3 regions of the Paeniglutamicibacter sp. NPDC091659 genome follow, and region 1 is predicted to be linked to each of the others. Evidence: riboswitches for the same ligand, from Rfam matches in the RefSeq annotation. Region 1 holds a riboswitch; each other region holds the start of a gene.
What was found. Region 1 has a riboswitch for S-adenosylmethionine ahead of ACIQLF_RS07790 (acyl-CoA dehydrogenase family protein). Riboswitches for the same ligand answer to the same signal wherever they lie in the genome.

Region 1 (4,982 bases):
CGTCGAGCAGGAGTTCGGGATGTCAACGACGCCCGAGAGCCGGCCCTCGATAGGGGCCGCACCCAGGAGCAGGTAGGCCTGTTCGCGGGAGTACCCGAACTTCGTGAGGTAGTCGATCGCGTGGAGGCACGCGCGCTGGTAGGACAGGTGCGAATCCAGGTAGCGCTGCTCTCCCTCGAGGGTTACCGAGGTGCCGGAGAACGCGATCCATTCGCTGAACTGCGGATCGACGCGGCCCGGCATGAAGATGGCGTTCTCCGAAACCCCGTAGGTGTCCATGCCGCCGCGGATGATGTCCACCCGCAGGTCGATGAAGCCGCCCATTTCGATCGCACCGCAGAACGTGATTTCGCCGTCGCCCTGGGAGAAGTGCAGGTCGCCCAGGGACAGGTTCGCGCCGTCGACGAACACCGGATAGAAGATCCGCGAACCCTTGGAGAGGTTCTTGATGTCCTGGTTTCCGCCGTTCTCGCGCGGCGGTGCGGTGCGTGCCGCCTCTGAGCCGACCCGTCCCCACTCGCTGGCCGGAACCCCGCCCAGCACGGCGTGCTCGGCCTCCGGCGGAAGTGCCAGCGGCGGGACGCGGAGGGGATCGGTGGCAATGAGGTCGCCCTCCCGCTTGTTCCACTTGGCCAACAGCGCGGCCGACGGGGCGGTGCCCATCAGGCCCGGGTGGATCAGGCCCTCGAAGGACACTTCCGGTACGTGCCGGGACGTGGCGACCTGGCCCGTGAAGTCCCAAATTGCCTTGTAGGCGTCGGGGAACTGGTCGGTCAGGAAGCCGCCGCCGTTGTTCTTGGAGAAGATGCCGGTGTATCCCCAACCTTGGCCGGCCAGCGGCCCGCTGTCCTCCTGCGGAATCGGGCCCACGTCAAGGATGTCGACGATCAGGAGGTCGCCCGGCTTGGCACCCTCCACGGCGAACGGACCGGAAAGCTTGTGGACGGTCAGCAGCGGTGCATCGAGGATGTCCTGGGCCGAGTCGTCGTTCTTGATGGCTCCGTCGAACCATTCGCGGCAATCGACGCGGAAAACGTCGCCGGCCTTGACCGTGGCCACCGGCGGAATTTCCGGGTGCCAACGGTTGTGGCCGAGTTTTTCCTGATCCTCGAACTTCTTGGTCGAATCGAGCGGAAATATCACTTCTGGCATGGTGCTTCTCCTTAAACGATGTCGTACTTGGGCGGGGATCCGGCGTCCGGTCAGGGGCGCGGAAGCTTTTGGTGCAGGGGGTTGTGGGTGTATCGGGTTGCCTGTTTTGTTGCACCGGTGCGGCCCGTGACCACTTCCGGTACGTGGGCGCTGCGTTTCGCTGAATCAATGAGCTTGAACTCGGTGGTGTTGGCGATTGAAAGGCGAGGCGAACTCATCTGGCGCCGGGCCTGCTGCCGGCACTCGGGACAGGTTGTGGAATCCGGCACCGTTGCCATGGGGAACGCCGATTCAAAGACTGTTCCCTCGGGGCATCGGAAGTCGTACAGCGGCATGTAATGTCCTCTCGATTGGGGCTGAAAACCGGATGTTTTGGGTTGTTCCTGAGAAGGCGGATCCCGCGTGGACGGCAACGGATGTGCGACAGAAAGGCGCGTGGACGGCAACGGAGCACGCAAGGCGGGAACGTCGGCCCGATCTCTCGCCGGAAAGGCCAGGGATCGGGCCGGCGAGGCGGACCGGCGAGGCCGAAGTGGGCGTCGGGGATTCAGTCGAAACCGCCCGATCGTCGCTTCTGGAGGACAATCGGCTGTGGGAAACGCGCGCAGTATGGCCCTGGCCAAGAAAATCATGATTGCGGCCGTCTGGCGGGTGGATTTTCACGCAGGCACGGAGGCCCTGTATGACGAGAGCTGCAGCAACGTGGAGTAACCAACAAGACCGACCGGGTGTCCTTTCGGCGCTGATGAAGCGTGACGGATCAGGATTGCCAACCGGACAAGATTAGGCGTTCTCACCTGCCCGTTTCGCTCAGGCTAGCTTTGAATCCCGGTCGGTACAAGGGGTTCAATGGGGTGATCGCAAGTACAAATGTGACGCCGATCATTTGCGCGGTGCCACGTAACCTTGTAGAAATATGAACAACAACCATCCAGAGCGGCCGAGAGATCTGGCTCAATGACGCCGCAGCAACCCCTCCCCTTAATTGGGCGGTAGGTGCTCACGCCAGACTCGATGGAGAACCAATCATGGCCGCTGAGTCCCCCCTTCACACCTTCGATGTCGAAACCGACCCCAATATTTTTGGGTCCGTCTCGTTGGAGGCGCTGGCAAGCAATGCGCCGGCTCGACACCTGCTCAAGCTGACTCCGGGTGTTCCGAACAACGGGCACTACGACGAACTTGCCGCGATTTTCCGACCGGTGTTTGCCCGGATTGCGGAAGGTGCCAGCGAGCGCGATGCCAATCGGACGCTCCCTTACGAGCAGGTCGGCTGGCTCAACCGCGAGCGCTTCGGCGCCCTGCGGATCCCGGTCAGCGAGGGCGGGTACGGTGCAAGCCTGAGCGACCTCTTCCGCCTCCTCATTGAACTTGCCGAGGCGGACTCGCAGGTGGCGCACCTGTGGCGTGCACACATCGCCTTCGTCGAATCGGCGCTCACGCTGCGGGACCCGGCCGTGCGCAGCCGCTGGACCGAACGAATCGCCGCCGGCCAGATCGTCGGCAACGCCTACACCGAACGCGGCGGAAACACCCTTGGCTCTCTCAACACCACCCTGGAGCAGCGCGGGGAACACTGGTTCGTGACCGGCGAAAAATACTATTGCACCGGCACCATCTACGCGGACTGGGTTGCCGTGGCAGCCTCCCACCCGAAGCTTCCCGGCCGCCAGATCGCCGTGGTCTCCACGCAGCGCTCCGGCGTCAAGATCTACGACGACTGGGATGGCTTCGGCCAACAGCTCACCGGGACGGGGTCCACGACGTTCCAGGATGTTCCGGTCGACACCCTGTTGCCGGAGGAACAGCAAACCAACGACCCGGAATCCGCGATCTTCCAGCTGGTGCTGCTTGCCGTGCAGGCAGGGATCACCCGCGCGTCGCTGAACGACGTGCGCTCGGCGGTGCAGGCCCGAACCCGCACCTTCAGCACCGGAACGGGTGTCCCGATCCGAAACGAGCCCCAGGTCCTGCAGCTGGTCGGTGAAATTTCGGCCACCGCCTTCGCCACGGATTCCATTGTGTTGTCCGCTGTCGCAGAGGTAGAAGTCGCACTTGCCGATGATTCGCTCAGCCCGGCCGAACGCTTTGCGGTGTGTGAACTCGCCGCAGACCGGGCGCAAACGATCGTCCAGCCGCTGGTTCTTTCGGCCGCGACCAAGCTCTTTGACGGGCTGGGGGCCTCGGCAACAGCCAAGGGCTGCAACTTGGACAGGCACTGGCGCAACGCGCGTACCGTCGCCACCCACAATCCCGCAATATACAAGGCCCGCATCGTCGGCGACTACGAGGTAAACGGAACCGCTCCCAAACGCCTCAACGCCGTCGGCGACCTCGGCTCAACCACCGGAACAGCCGGCTACTAAGGCCTTTCGGTACAGACAACTTTCCCTGACAGGGTTTGCTTCTGCGACCCGCGATTTCCCATACCCCCGCAAAGGAACATCATGAGCACGACTCCCGCACAACGCCAGATCCGTTTCAATGCCTTCGACATGAACTGCGTTGGTCACCAGTCGCCTGGACTGTGGAAGCACCCGAAGGACCAGTCCGCACGTTACAAGGACCTGTCCTACTGGACCGACCTTGCCAAGACCCTTGAAAAGGGAAAGTTCGACGGCATCTTCATCGCCGACGTGCTGGGCACCTACGACGTTTTCGGCGGCTCCAACGAGGTGCCGTTGCGCGCCGGAACCCAGGTTCCCGTCAACGATCCGATGATGCTCGTCTCCGCCATGGCCGCAGTGACCGAACACCTGGGATTCGGCGTCACGGCCGGCACCGCCTACGAGCACCCCTACCCGTTTGCCCGTCGTCTGGCCACTCTCGACCACCTGACCAAGGGACGCGTCGGATGGAACGTGGTGACCGGGTACCTGCCCTCCGCGGCACGCAACATGGGCCAGGAAGACCAGCTGGAACACGACGAGCGCTACAACCACGCCGACGAGTACATGGAAGTCGTCTACAAGCTTCTCGAGGGCTCGTGGGAAGAGGACGCGGTGGTGCGCGATGTCGAACGCGGCATTTTCACCGACCCGACCAAGGTCCACGAGATCAAGCACGAGGGCAAGTACTTCAAGGTTCCCGGCATCGCGATCACCGAGCCGAGCCCGCAGCGCACTCCCGTGGTCTTCCAGGCGGGCGCCTCTCCGCGCGGCCTGAAATTCGCCTCGGAAAACGCCGAAGCCGTGTTCGTGACCTCGCCGACCAAGGAAATCCTCAAGGAAACCGTCACCAAGATCCGCGATGCCGCGGAGGCCGCTGGCCGTGACCGCTACGACGTGCGCATCTACGCCATGCAGACCATCGTCACCGGCCCCGACACTGCCAGCGCCGAGGCAAAGTTCGAGGACTACAAGTCCTACGCCGACATTGACGGCGCCCTGGCGCTGATTTCCGGCTGGATGGGCGTCGACCTGTCCACGTACGGTCCGGACGACGTCATCGGCGACAACGTGAAGTCGAACGCCATCCAGTCCTCCGTCGCCACGTTCCAGAAGGCCAGCGGCGATGACGGCAACCCCTGGACGATTCGCCAGCTTGCCGAATGGGTCGGCGTTGGCGGCTTCGGCCCGATCACCGTCGGTTCCGGGGCCGAGGTCGCGGAAAAGCTCATCGACTGGGTTGCGGAAACCGACGTCGACGGCTTCAACCTCGCCTATGCCATCACTCCCGGCACGTTCGAAGACATCGTCGAGTTCGTGGTTCCGGAGCTGCAGGCCCGCGGCGCATACCAAAGCGAGTACGTCGAGGGCACGCTGCGCAACAAGCTCTTCGGCAAGGGCGACCGCGTGCAGGATTCGCACAAGGCAGCAAACTACCGGCTT
Region 2 (4,982 bases), on a different contig from region 1:
AACCGATCTTGGCGGCACGTGGCGGCACGGGTCCCCGCCCCCACTCATGGAACCTGTCCACAAGCCAGCGTTGTTCATCCAGACCGAGCCAGTCGGGAACCCAGACGGCGCCGGGGCTGAGTTCCCGCCGGGAACGGTCAAGGAAACTCTCCGAAAAGAGCGTGCTCAAAATAATCTCCTCGGGTCGCGGATCGAATCCAGGATTTCATTATCCGTGACCGACCCTACCCCGGAGCATGAATCGCCCGAAATGGCGTGCGACTAGGCTTGTCGGCATGAGCAACGACAAAGGACTGGCTGCCCGGAGCACGTGGATCGCGGGATTCGCAGGCGTTGGCTGGCTGCTAAGCGGCGCGCTGAATGGCTGGCTGGTTACACGCCCGGGGTTGCTCACCGTGTCCTTCGTGCAGCTGCTCTTTCCGGAGACGATAGCCCTCGTTGCATGGCGGACGGTCGATATCTGGCCCGTGTTCTTGGCTCTGGTTTCGACGCTCACGTTCATGCTTTTCACGGTCTGTGCCTTGTTGCTCGTCGGCCCTTTGAATGCGCTGGATCCTGCACATAGGCGCATCCGCTTCTTCGCAACGTGGATGTGCATTGTCGTTGCGTCCTTTGCCACAAGCGTTCTCTCGGCGCTGGGCGAGCTCATCGCCAACTGGCCGCCTCCGCGTCTGACAATGCTTTTCCAAGGCGTCGATTCCGACCTTTTGGCGGCGGGATACTGGGGAATCTTCTGGGGATGGCTTCCGGTGGTTGCCGGGACGTTGGTCGCCAGGCAACGCCCCGACGGCGTCGGCCGACGCAAGGCCTTCGGCATGCCGGGGCTCCTTGTCGCGGTTGCGGCCATCTTCATGGCCGCAACCCTGGTGATTGCGATCCCGCAGGCCCACCGGGAAACCAAGGCGCGGGCCGCTTTCGACCCGCCTGTCACGGCCCCGCCCGCATCCCCGGAACCCGATCCCATTGGCTCGCCCAGCGTCTCCTATGCGACGCAACCGGCTGGAACGGATTGGTGCGACGGCAAGGATCTCTCGCTGACCGTGTCCGAACCCGACGGCGCGACCGGCCACCGGGCAATGCGCATGGGGCTGACCAATGCAGGGGCGGCTTCCTGCGTCCTGGCGTCCTACCCCGATCTCGCCTTCGACAACGTTGACGGCTGGGCCATCGACGTTCTGGTGGTCCACGGCGGCTCGTTCATGACCGATGACCCGGGAGTCGCACGCGTGACGCTCGCTCCCGGGCAGGGCGCCGAGGCCTTCATGGGATGGAATGCGATGGTATCCGCGGGCGATACCCGCGTCGGCAACGTCCTGGTGGCCCCGTACGCGGGCACCCTGCGCCAGAACTCGACCGTCGACCTGGACATCGTCGACAGGGGAACCGTGTCCGTCACCGCCTGGCAGAAGGCAGGCAAGACCGTCGAAACGAGCCCATACCCCGGACCCAACGACTAGCTTCCGGCACGGTTCGGGCCCGTGGCCGGGGGCACGCCGGTTGACCACGGCCCGGACGACGTAACACGAGCGCGCCAAAGAATGACAAGAAACTGTTCCATGATAGGTATTGATTCGTAACCATCCGGAGCGGCCGAGAGACCTGGATCGATGAAGCCGCAGCAACCTAACCCGCCGACGAGGCCTCTGAAACGGTAACGGTGCTACTGCCAGGTTCGATGGAAAGTAGGCAATCGCCCATGTCCTTTGACAACAGCCACATCCGCACCACCCACGCAGGTTCGTTGCCCCGCACCGATGAGCTGCTGGCCGCCAACGAGGCTAAGGAACGCGACGGGATCACCCCCGAGTTCCACGGACTCCTCGAGGCCTCGGTCACCGGCATCGTCGCCAAGCAGCGCGAGCTGGGCATCGACATCCCCAACGACGGCGAATTCGGGCACACCATGTCCTCCGCCGTCGACTTCGGCGCCTGGTGGAACTACTCCTTCGCCCGCCTCGGCGGCCTGGAGGAAACCACCGTGGACCGCTGGGCCGAGACCTCGGTCAACCGTTCCACCCCCGGCAACGTGGTGCTCACCTCGTTCCCGGACCGCCGCGACCGCCAGGCTTTCGCCGAGGCGTACGCGGATCCGACCTCGGGCATCCTGGCGCACCGCAAGGCCACCACACAGCCGAAGGTCGTCGCGCCGCTGACCTACACCGGGCACGACCTGGTGGCATCGGACATCAAGAACCTGAAGACCGCCATGGCGGCGACGGGCACCGAGGAGGGCTTCCTCGCGGCGCTCTCCCCCGCGTCCTGTGCCCGGCTGGCCAACGACTTCTACACCAGCGACGAGGAGTACCTCTTCGCCGCCGCGGATGCCATGCGCGAGGAGTACAAGGCGATCCTCGATGCCGGGCTGGTCCTGCAGATCGACGACCCGTCGCTGGCCGAGTCCTGGGACCAGGTCAACCCGGAGCCGAGCCTCGAGGACTACCTGAAGTTCCTCGAGCTGCGCGTGGAGGCAACCAACCACGCGCTGCGCGGGCTGCCGGCCGAGCGGATCCGGCTGCACGTGTGCTGGGGTTCCTGGCACGGACCGCACACCACGGACATCCCGTTCGCCGACATCCTGGACCCGGTGCTGCGCATCAACGCCGGCATGATCTCCTTCGAGGCCGGCAACGTCCGCCACGAGCACGAATGGCGCATCTGGGAGGACCGGGCGCTGCCGGAGGGAAAGATCCTGGTCCCCGGCGTCGTCTCGCATGCCACGAACGTGGTCGAGCACCCGGAGCTTGTCGCCGACCGCATCGAGCGCTTCGCGAACCTGGTGGGCCGCGAGAACGTGATCGCGTCCACCGACTGCGGCCTGGGCGGACGTGTCCACCCGCAGATCGCCATGGCCAAGCTGGAGGCCCTCGGCGCCGGCGCGGCGCTGGCCACCAAGCGCCTGTGGAAGGGCGCCGCGGTCATCGCCTGATCGAGACAATCCGCTTCATCCGCGAAGTAGCCGCCGCACGCACCAGCATGCGGCGGCTTCTTCGGGTGTGGCCCAGGTCCACCCGATGGGCAGCAATCGGGCGAACTCGGTTAGCCTTCGACGTCCAGGTGGGGGTAGGTCTTTGCCCGGTGCTGGAACTCGAGGATCGAGGGGTTCTGGATGACGCCGTCGAGGATCTCGATCGACTTGGCCACCGTGTTGTTCGCCTGCCACGCTCCGGGGCCGCCCAGCACGTCTTCGACGAACGGCAGCACCGCTTCGCTGATTTCCCAGCTCGCCGAGTTCCACAGGTAGGACGGGCTGTGGTCGACCGCGTAGTAGTTGATGTTCTTGCCCACCGTGAACATGGGGTCGGCAAAGGTGGTCGGCCTGGCCCATTCGAATCCCATGCCCTCGTCGCAGGACACGTCGACGATGATGCTGCCGGGGGCGAAAGCGGCCAGTTCCCCGGTCCGCAGGTACATGAGCGGCGCGTTGGGGTCCTGCAGCGTGCAGTTCACCACCACGTCGCTCTCCGCAAGGAACGGGGCCAGCGGCACCCGTCCGTCGTCGGTGATGACCTCGCTCAGGTGCGGGCCCCCGTCGTGTTCGAATTGCACCATCTGCACCGAGTGGATGGGCGAAGCCACGGCGGCGACCGAGCGATTGGTCAGGACCCGGATGTCGTGTATGCCGTGGGCGCGCAGCGCCGTCACGGCCCCGCGGGCCGTGGCGCCGAAGCCGATGACGACCGCGGTGAGCTTCCGGCCGTAGTCGCCGGTGGAGCCACAGAGTTGGAGCGCGTGGATGACGGATGCGTATCCCGCAACCTCGTTGTTCTTGTGGAAGACGTGAAGCCCGAAACTGCCGTCGGTGCCCCAGTGGTTCATCGCCTCGAAGGCGATCAACGTGAGCTTCTTGTCGATGGCCAGCTGCGTGATCGCCCTGTCCTGGACGCAGTGCGGCCAACCCCACAGGGTTTGCCCTTCACGCATCTCCTCAAGGTCGGCAAGCTGCGGTTTTGGCAGCAAGAGGATGTCCGCGTTTGCGAAGACCTCGCTGCGTGGGACGATCTTCCCGACAAACGGCGCCAGCTGCTCGTCGTCGAATCCGTAGGACTTCCCGTAGCCGGATTCGATCATGATTCGGCTGCGGAGGTGCTCGTCGATTCGTTCAAAATGTGCCGGGTGGATCGGCAAACGCCGTTCATCCACCTTGCGTGAGGTTGCGATAAGACCCAATGAAAGTTCATGAGAGATGGCCACGATATACGCCCTTTTTATGTTGGGAACCCGCGGTTCCCCTAAGGCTCACGGTACACTGCCCAGCTGGGCAACCGGAGTGAACCCAAGTCAACGCGCATTTCATGCGGGCGGTCCGACACGGTCCCGCACCCGGAAACCCAACACATGAAGCCAGGCCCGTCCCCACCGTTCAGGGCGGGGAGGGGCCTGGCCGGGGCGTGTGATTTACGGGCGGAACGGCTTGGGCTTGTGGCCGCGCATGGTCGGCTTGACCTTGCAATCCTTCCCGTTGATCAGCATCGTGATGTTGCCCTGGCTCGGGGCCAGGTCACCGACCACCGACACCTCGGTGACCTTGCCGTTCTTCCACGTTGCGTTGACCTCGTAGCCGCCACGTGCCCGCAGGCCGGTGAAGGAGCCGTCGGGCCACGCCGTCGGCAGGGCGGGCAACACGTGGATCTTCGCGCCGTGGCTCTGGATGAGCATCTCCGCCACGGCGCCAGTGATGCCGAAGTTTCCGTCCATCTGGAACGGCGGGTGGTTGCAGAACAGGTTCTGCAGGGTGTTGAAGCGCAGCAGGCCGCGCAGCATCAGGCGGGCGTGGTCGGCCTCCCCCAGCCGGGCAAAGAGCGCCACGCGCCACGGCCAGGTCCAGGACCTGCGGCTGTCCCCGGAGACCGATGCCTCGGTGAACGGCACGCCCGCGACCTCGCCGCAGCGGGCCTTCAGCGACACCAGGGCGGCCGCGGCCAGTTCCGGGGTGTCCTCGAGCGTGATCTGGCGTCCCGGGTACACCGCAAAGAGATGCGAGG
Region 3 (4,982 bases), on a different contig from region 1:
TGACGATCGCTGCTCGGCGATCTGTCACAGACCCCACTGATGACGGAGGGACGATGCCAAACTTCATGAGTTCGAGACAAATGTTGAGGCTGGGATTGACCATGGCCGTTGTCGGCGTGGTCTTTTCCTTCACGAGCACCGCCGTGACCCTATGGCTGTTTGGCGCTATTCCCGTGGCGTGGGACGTGTTCGCTGGCGCAGTCTTTGCGCTCCAACAGATCCTGTTCGTTGGTGGCATCTTCATGGCCATCGGATCGATCATGGTGCGGCACTTTGAGATCCTGAAAGACGAGGTACAGCGAGCCGCCGGTGGGGGAGCGGCCGGCCGGTGGCGGCAACAAGGTTAAAGAACCTCGGGGTTGTGGTGAGGCCGGAACTTCCGGTTTCACCACAACCCCGAGGCTGTTGTCTTGTCCTAATGAATCCCTATAGCGTGATCGAACCCTTGGGGGTTTCGAAGGTCACTGAGAGGATTCCCGGCGTGCCGTTGGGTGCCTGCCAGTTGACGGTGACGTCGCCGACCGGCAACTGCTCGGGCTGTCCGAGCCAGTCTGCAACGCGTTCGCTGGATCCGGCGATGCTGATCGACGAAATCTTGCCAACCGGCGGCAGTGCCTTCGACGGGTGCAGGTTCTCCGTCCCGTCATCCCAACGCAGCAGGTACGGGACCTGCGGGTCGGCGATCAAGCCGTTGACGCCGATCTGGCGCCAGGTCAGTTCCTGTCCATCGGGGAACTTCCGATTTCCCGGTACCGAGCTACGGCCTAGGCGAGCCTCGACCGGTGCCAAGTCATCAACCGCAACGCACCAGCCCATCCAGCCGCCGCCAAGTTCGGAACGGGCGCGAACGGCCTGACCGAACGGTGCCTTGTCCGATGCCGGGTGGTTCAGTACCTCGACAACTTCGAGGTACTGGTCATTCTGCAACGGGAAGATGACATTGCGAGTACCAAATCGTGGGTGAATACCGCCCTTTACAGATTCGAGTCCAAGGGCCGCGCCGATCCGAGCGGCAGTTGCCGCGAGGCCGTCGGGTCCACAAGCGTAAGTTACATGGTCCAACCTCATCATGTGCCCATCATGGCACGATGTGATCTGGCTCTCGAGTTAGGGTTACCTAACTTGAGTTTGGCTGGCGCTTTCATGGTCAAATTCGGGCCAGCGTCCCATTCCTTCCGCGTTGTCACATTTTGAGATGTTCTTGCGCGCCCGCATTTCCTTGCGCCAGACTGATTCACAAGGTCATGAGTTCCAGCAACAAGCCCCGGCTTGCTGGACGGCAACCCTCCACCGCGGTGGGGTGCCCCGGGTGAAGACCAGGCCCTGCGTCACAAGGACGCAGGACAAGCGCGGGCATGCCCCTACGTAGAATCCGACGCCACAGGTGTCGGCTACGGGCATACCCCTTGAATCCTCGAAGGGGAGAATAATGTCAAACGACTGGTCATTTGAAACTCGTCAGATCCACGTGGGCCAGGAGCCGGACGCCACCACCGGTGCGCGGGCCCTGCCGATCTACCAAACCACTGCCTTCGTGTTCCCGACCGCGGAAAGCGCTGCCGCGCGCTTCGCGCTGCAGGAACTGGAGCCGATCTACACGCGCATCGGCAATCCCACCCAGGACGCGGTTGAGCAGCGCATTGCCAGCCTCGAGGGAGGCGTCGGCGCGCTGCTGCTGGCCTCCGGCCAGGCCGCCACGACCTTCGCGATCCTGAACCTCGCGGAGGCCGGGGACCACATCGTGGCAAGCCCCAGCCTCTATGGAGGAACGCAGAACCTGTTCAAGCACACGCTGCGCAAGCTGGGCATCGAGGTCACCTTTGTTGCTGATCCCGACGACCTCGACGGCTGGCGTGCCGCGATCAAGCCGAACACCAAGGCGCTCTTCGGCGAGGTCGTATCCAACCCCCGCCAGGACGTCCTGGACATCGAATCGATCTCGGCCATCGCCCACGAGGCCGGCGTGCCGTTGATCGTCGACAACACCCTTGCGACCCCGTACCTGGTGCGTCCCATCGAATGGGGTGCGGACATCGTGATCCACTCGGCCACCAAGTACCTCGGCGGCCACGGCACGGCCATCGCCGGCGTCATCGTGGACTCGGGCAACTTCGACTTCGCCGCCGACCCGGAAAAGTTCCCGGGCTTCAACACCCCGGACGAGTCCTACAACGGACTGGTCTTCGGCCGCGACCTGGGCGTCAACGGCATCCTCGGCGCCAACCTCGCCTACATCCTGAAGGCCCGCGTCCAGCTGCTGCGCGACCTGGGGTCCGCAGTTTCCCCGTTCAATGCGTTCCTGATCGCCCAGGGCCTGGAAACGCTGTCGCTGCGCATCGAGCGCCATGTCTCCAACGCCGTGGAGGTCGCCAAGTGGCTCGAGGCGCAGCCGCAGGTCGAGTCGGTCAACTACGCCGGCATCGAATCGAGCCCGTGGTTCGAACGCGGCCGCAAGTACGGCCCCAAGGGCATCGGCGCGATTGTTGCCTTCGAAATCTCCGGCGGCCTCGAGGCCGGCCAGGGCTTCGTCGATGCACTGAAGCTGCACTCCCACGTGGCAAACCTCGGCGACGTCCGCTCGCTGGTGGTCCACCCGGCCTCCACCACCCACGCGCAGCTCACCGAGGCCGAGCGGGTCGCCGCCGGCGTTTCCCCCGGCTTGGTGCGCCTGAGCGTGGGCATTGAAAACGTTGCCGACATCATTGCCGACCTCCGGGCCGGTTTTGAGGCAGTCGCCTCGCTCGCCGAGGTTGAACTGCAGGGTGCCACTAATTGAGCGTGGAGACAGACGTGGTGCTTTACGACGCCGAAACGGCACAGACGCTGGGCTACGCCCCGGACGGGATCCTTCGGCACCTTCACACGGGTGAATACACCTTTGAAACCGGCGGCGTGCTTCCGGACGTGGTGCTGGGCTTTGAAACCTGGGGGACGCTTAACGAGGACGCGTCCAACGCGGTCTACATTGCCCACGCACTGACCGGGGATTCACACGTCGCACGCGGGCTCTCGACCGAGCCCGGCTGGTGGGACGGCTTTGTCGGACCGGGAAAGACCGTGGACACCGACCGCTACTTTGTGGTCTCGGCAAACATGGTCGGTGGCTGCTCTGGCTCCACCGGTCCGGCAAGCCTGGATCCGGACGGCAAGCCGTGGGGCTCGCGTTTCCCGTTCACCACCATCAAGGACTCCGTGCGTCTGGAAGCACGCCTGGCAGATGCCCTGGGCATCAAGGTCTGGCACACGGTTCTCGGCGGTTCCATGGGCGGGGCCCGGGTGCTGGAATGGGCTGTCGAGTTCCCGGAACGCGTGAAGAACTGCGTCGTCGTTGCGGCAACAGCGGAATCCTCGGCGGAACAGATCGCCTTTGCCCAAGCGCAGAGCGCTGCCATCCGCCTGGACCCGGACTTTGCCGGCGGCGACTACTACGCCAACGACAATGTCCCCTCGGCGGGGCTCGGCCTGGCCCGCAGGATCGCGCACATCACCTACCGTGCCGAACCCGAGCTCGAGGTGCGCTTCGGGCGCTCCGCGCAGGACGGTGAGGCTCCCGTCGGGTCGAAGGACCTGAACCGGGGCCGCTACCAAGTGGAGAGCTACCTGGACCACCAGGCCGGCAAGCTGGTGGGCCGCTTCGACGCCAACAGCTACCTGGTGCTGACCGATGCCCTGATGAGCCACGACGTGGGACGCGGGCACGGCTCGGTTGAGGCTGCGTTGTCACGCCTGGGCTCGGTGAATTTCTTCGTCTCGGCGGTTGATTCCGATCGACTGTACTGGCCCGAGCAATCGGAACGACTGGCGAAGTCCCTGCCGAACCCGGTGGAGGTCCGCTACATCACCTCGCCGATCGGGCACGACGGGTTCCTGACCGATATAGAACAACTCGGCGATGCGCTGCGAAACCAGATTTTCTCCTAGGGATCTGGTTTACGGAAGGCTGTTGAGGGACTGAAGACGTATGGCTCCGGTTGAAGAATCATTCTTCAACCGGAGCCATACGTCTATGCGGGCTATGCGGATCTAGTCGGTCAGTGCCTTGAGGCGCGCCTGCGTGTACTCGTCGCGGGTGATGAGACCGCGGGCCAGGAGGCTGTCGAGCTCGGCCAGTTTTTCTTCGATGGTTTTCTTCGGTGCCAACATTTGGGATTTGGCCGCCCGGGTTGCAAGGTCGGTCTCCAGCGTGAAGATGTCCATGCCGGCGTTCTTCGTGGTCTTGTAGTTTCGAACCCAGACGAATGCCCCAAATGCCAGGATGCCGATGAATGCCACGAAAAATATCCCCATGAAGGCTGGAACCGCATCGAAGATGAAACCCATGCCACCGGGTAAGTCGGTGGGGTCCGGGCCGAGTGTTCCGAATTGGACGGTCTCATCTGGCCCCAGCAGCTCGGTGGGGAAATCGTCGATCGTGCTTGTGCTTGCTAGGGTCATGATTTGCCGTTCTGTCCTAACTCGCGTTGGCGTGTGCATCGCCGCTGTACGGCCTGTTAACACTAGTCAAACATCAATTGATTGCAGAACCGTCGAATTTAGCCAACCGTTTTCCATTTGTGACGAATGGTTCGGTTTCTCGGTGAAATGCCTAGTCGATCGATTCGGTTCCCAGCGACGGGCCGACCGTGGGCTCGCTGAACCGAACGGCCAGGGGGCGCTTGGGTGTGATGCCGTCGCCCGAGGATTGGTGCCGGATGCGGCGAAGGACCCACGGCGCCAAATGCGTGCGGGCCCAGATTAGGTCCTCGCGGCGAGCCTCGCGCCAGTTCTTGGATTCAATTTCCCCTGGCCGGGCGTGCTGCAGGTCATGCGAAACGTTCAAGGCATCTAGTGCCATGGCCGCGATCGTGTGGTGTCCGAGCGGCGAGAAATGCAGTCGATCGTCGGCCCACATCTGCGGCTGGTGCAATTCACGCAGCGACCACATGTCTGCCACGACGGCGTCGTAGCGGGCTGCGATGGTGCGAACGTTTTCGTTGTAGATT

Region 2: linked by a shared signal. The riboswitch ahead of ACIQLF_RS04015 (cobalamin-independent methionine synthase II family protein) and the one ahead of ACIQLF_RS07790 (acyl-CoA dehydrogenase family protein) in region 1 are both predicted to bind S-adenosylmethionine.
Region 3: linked by a shared signal. The riboswitch ahead of ACIQLF_RS17520 (bifunctional o-acetylhomoserine/o-acetylserine sulfhydrylase) and the one ahead of ACIQLF_RS07790 (acyl-CoA dehydrogenase family protein) in region 1 are both predicted to bind S-adenosylmethionine.

The regions. Positions count from the first base shown of each region.
Region 1 covers NZ_JBIVTO010000003.1:21,721-26,702, forward strand. Annotated here, with positions in the region: gene fmdA (formamidase) at 1-1,152, opposite strand, end outside; gene ACIQLF_RS07785 (zinc ribbon domain-containing protein) at 1,203-1,784, opposite strand; SAM riboswitch class I at 2,077-2,173, shown strand; gene ACIQLF_RS07790 (acyl-CoA dehydrogenase family protein) at 2,181-3,518, shown strand; gene ACIQLF_RS07795 (LLM class flavin-dependent oxidoreductase) at 3,600-4,982, shown strand, end outside.
Region 2 covers NZ_JBIVTO010000001.1:878,246-883,227, reverse strand. Annotated here, with positions in the region: gene ACIQLF_RS04025 (alpha-ketoglutarate-dependent dioxygenase AlkB family protein) at 1-169, opposite strand, end outside; gene ACIQLF_RS04020 (DUF4232 domain-containing protein) at 276-1,457, shown strand; SAM riboswitch class I at 1,575-1,682, shown strand; gene ACIQLF_RS04015 (cobalamin-independent methionine synthase II family protein) at 1,697-2,926, shown strand; gene ACIQLF_RS04010 (N(5)-(carboxyethyl)ornithine synthase) at 3,037-4,194, opposite strand; gene ACIQLF_RS04005 (glycosyl hydrolase family 95 catalytic domain-containing protein) at 4,396-4,982, opposite strand, start outside.
Region 3 covers NZ_JBIVTO010000011.1:3,214-8,195, forward strand. Annotated here, with positions in the region: gene ACIQLF_RS17505 (hypothetical protein) at 1-3, shown strand, start outside; gene ACIQLF_RS17510 (hypothetical protein) at 102-347, shown strand; gene ACIQLF_RS17515 (VOC family protein) at 427-1,071, opposite strand; SAM riboswitch class IV at 1,241-1,356, shown strand; gene ACIQLF_RS17520 (bifunctional o-acetylhomoserine/o-acetylserine sulfhydrylase) at 1,430-2,776, shown strand; gene ACIQLF_RS17525 (homoserine O-acetyltransferase) at 2,779-3,921, shown strand; gene ACIQLF_RS17530 (SHOCT domain-containing protein) at 4,024-4,434, opposite strand; gene ACIQLF_RS17535 (SGNH/GDSL hydrolase family protein) at 4,586-4,982, opposite strand, start outside.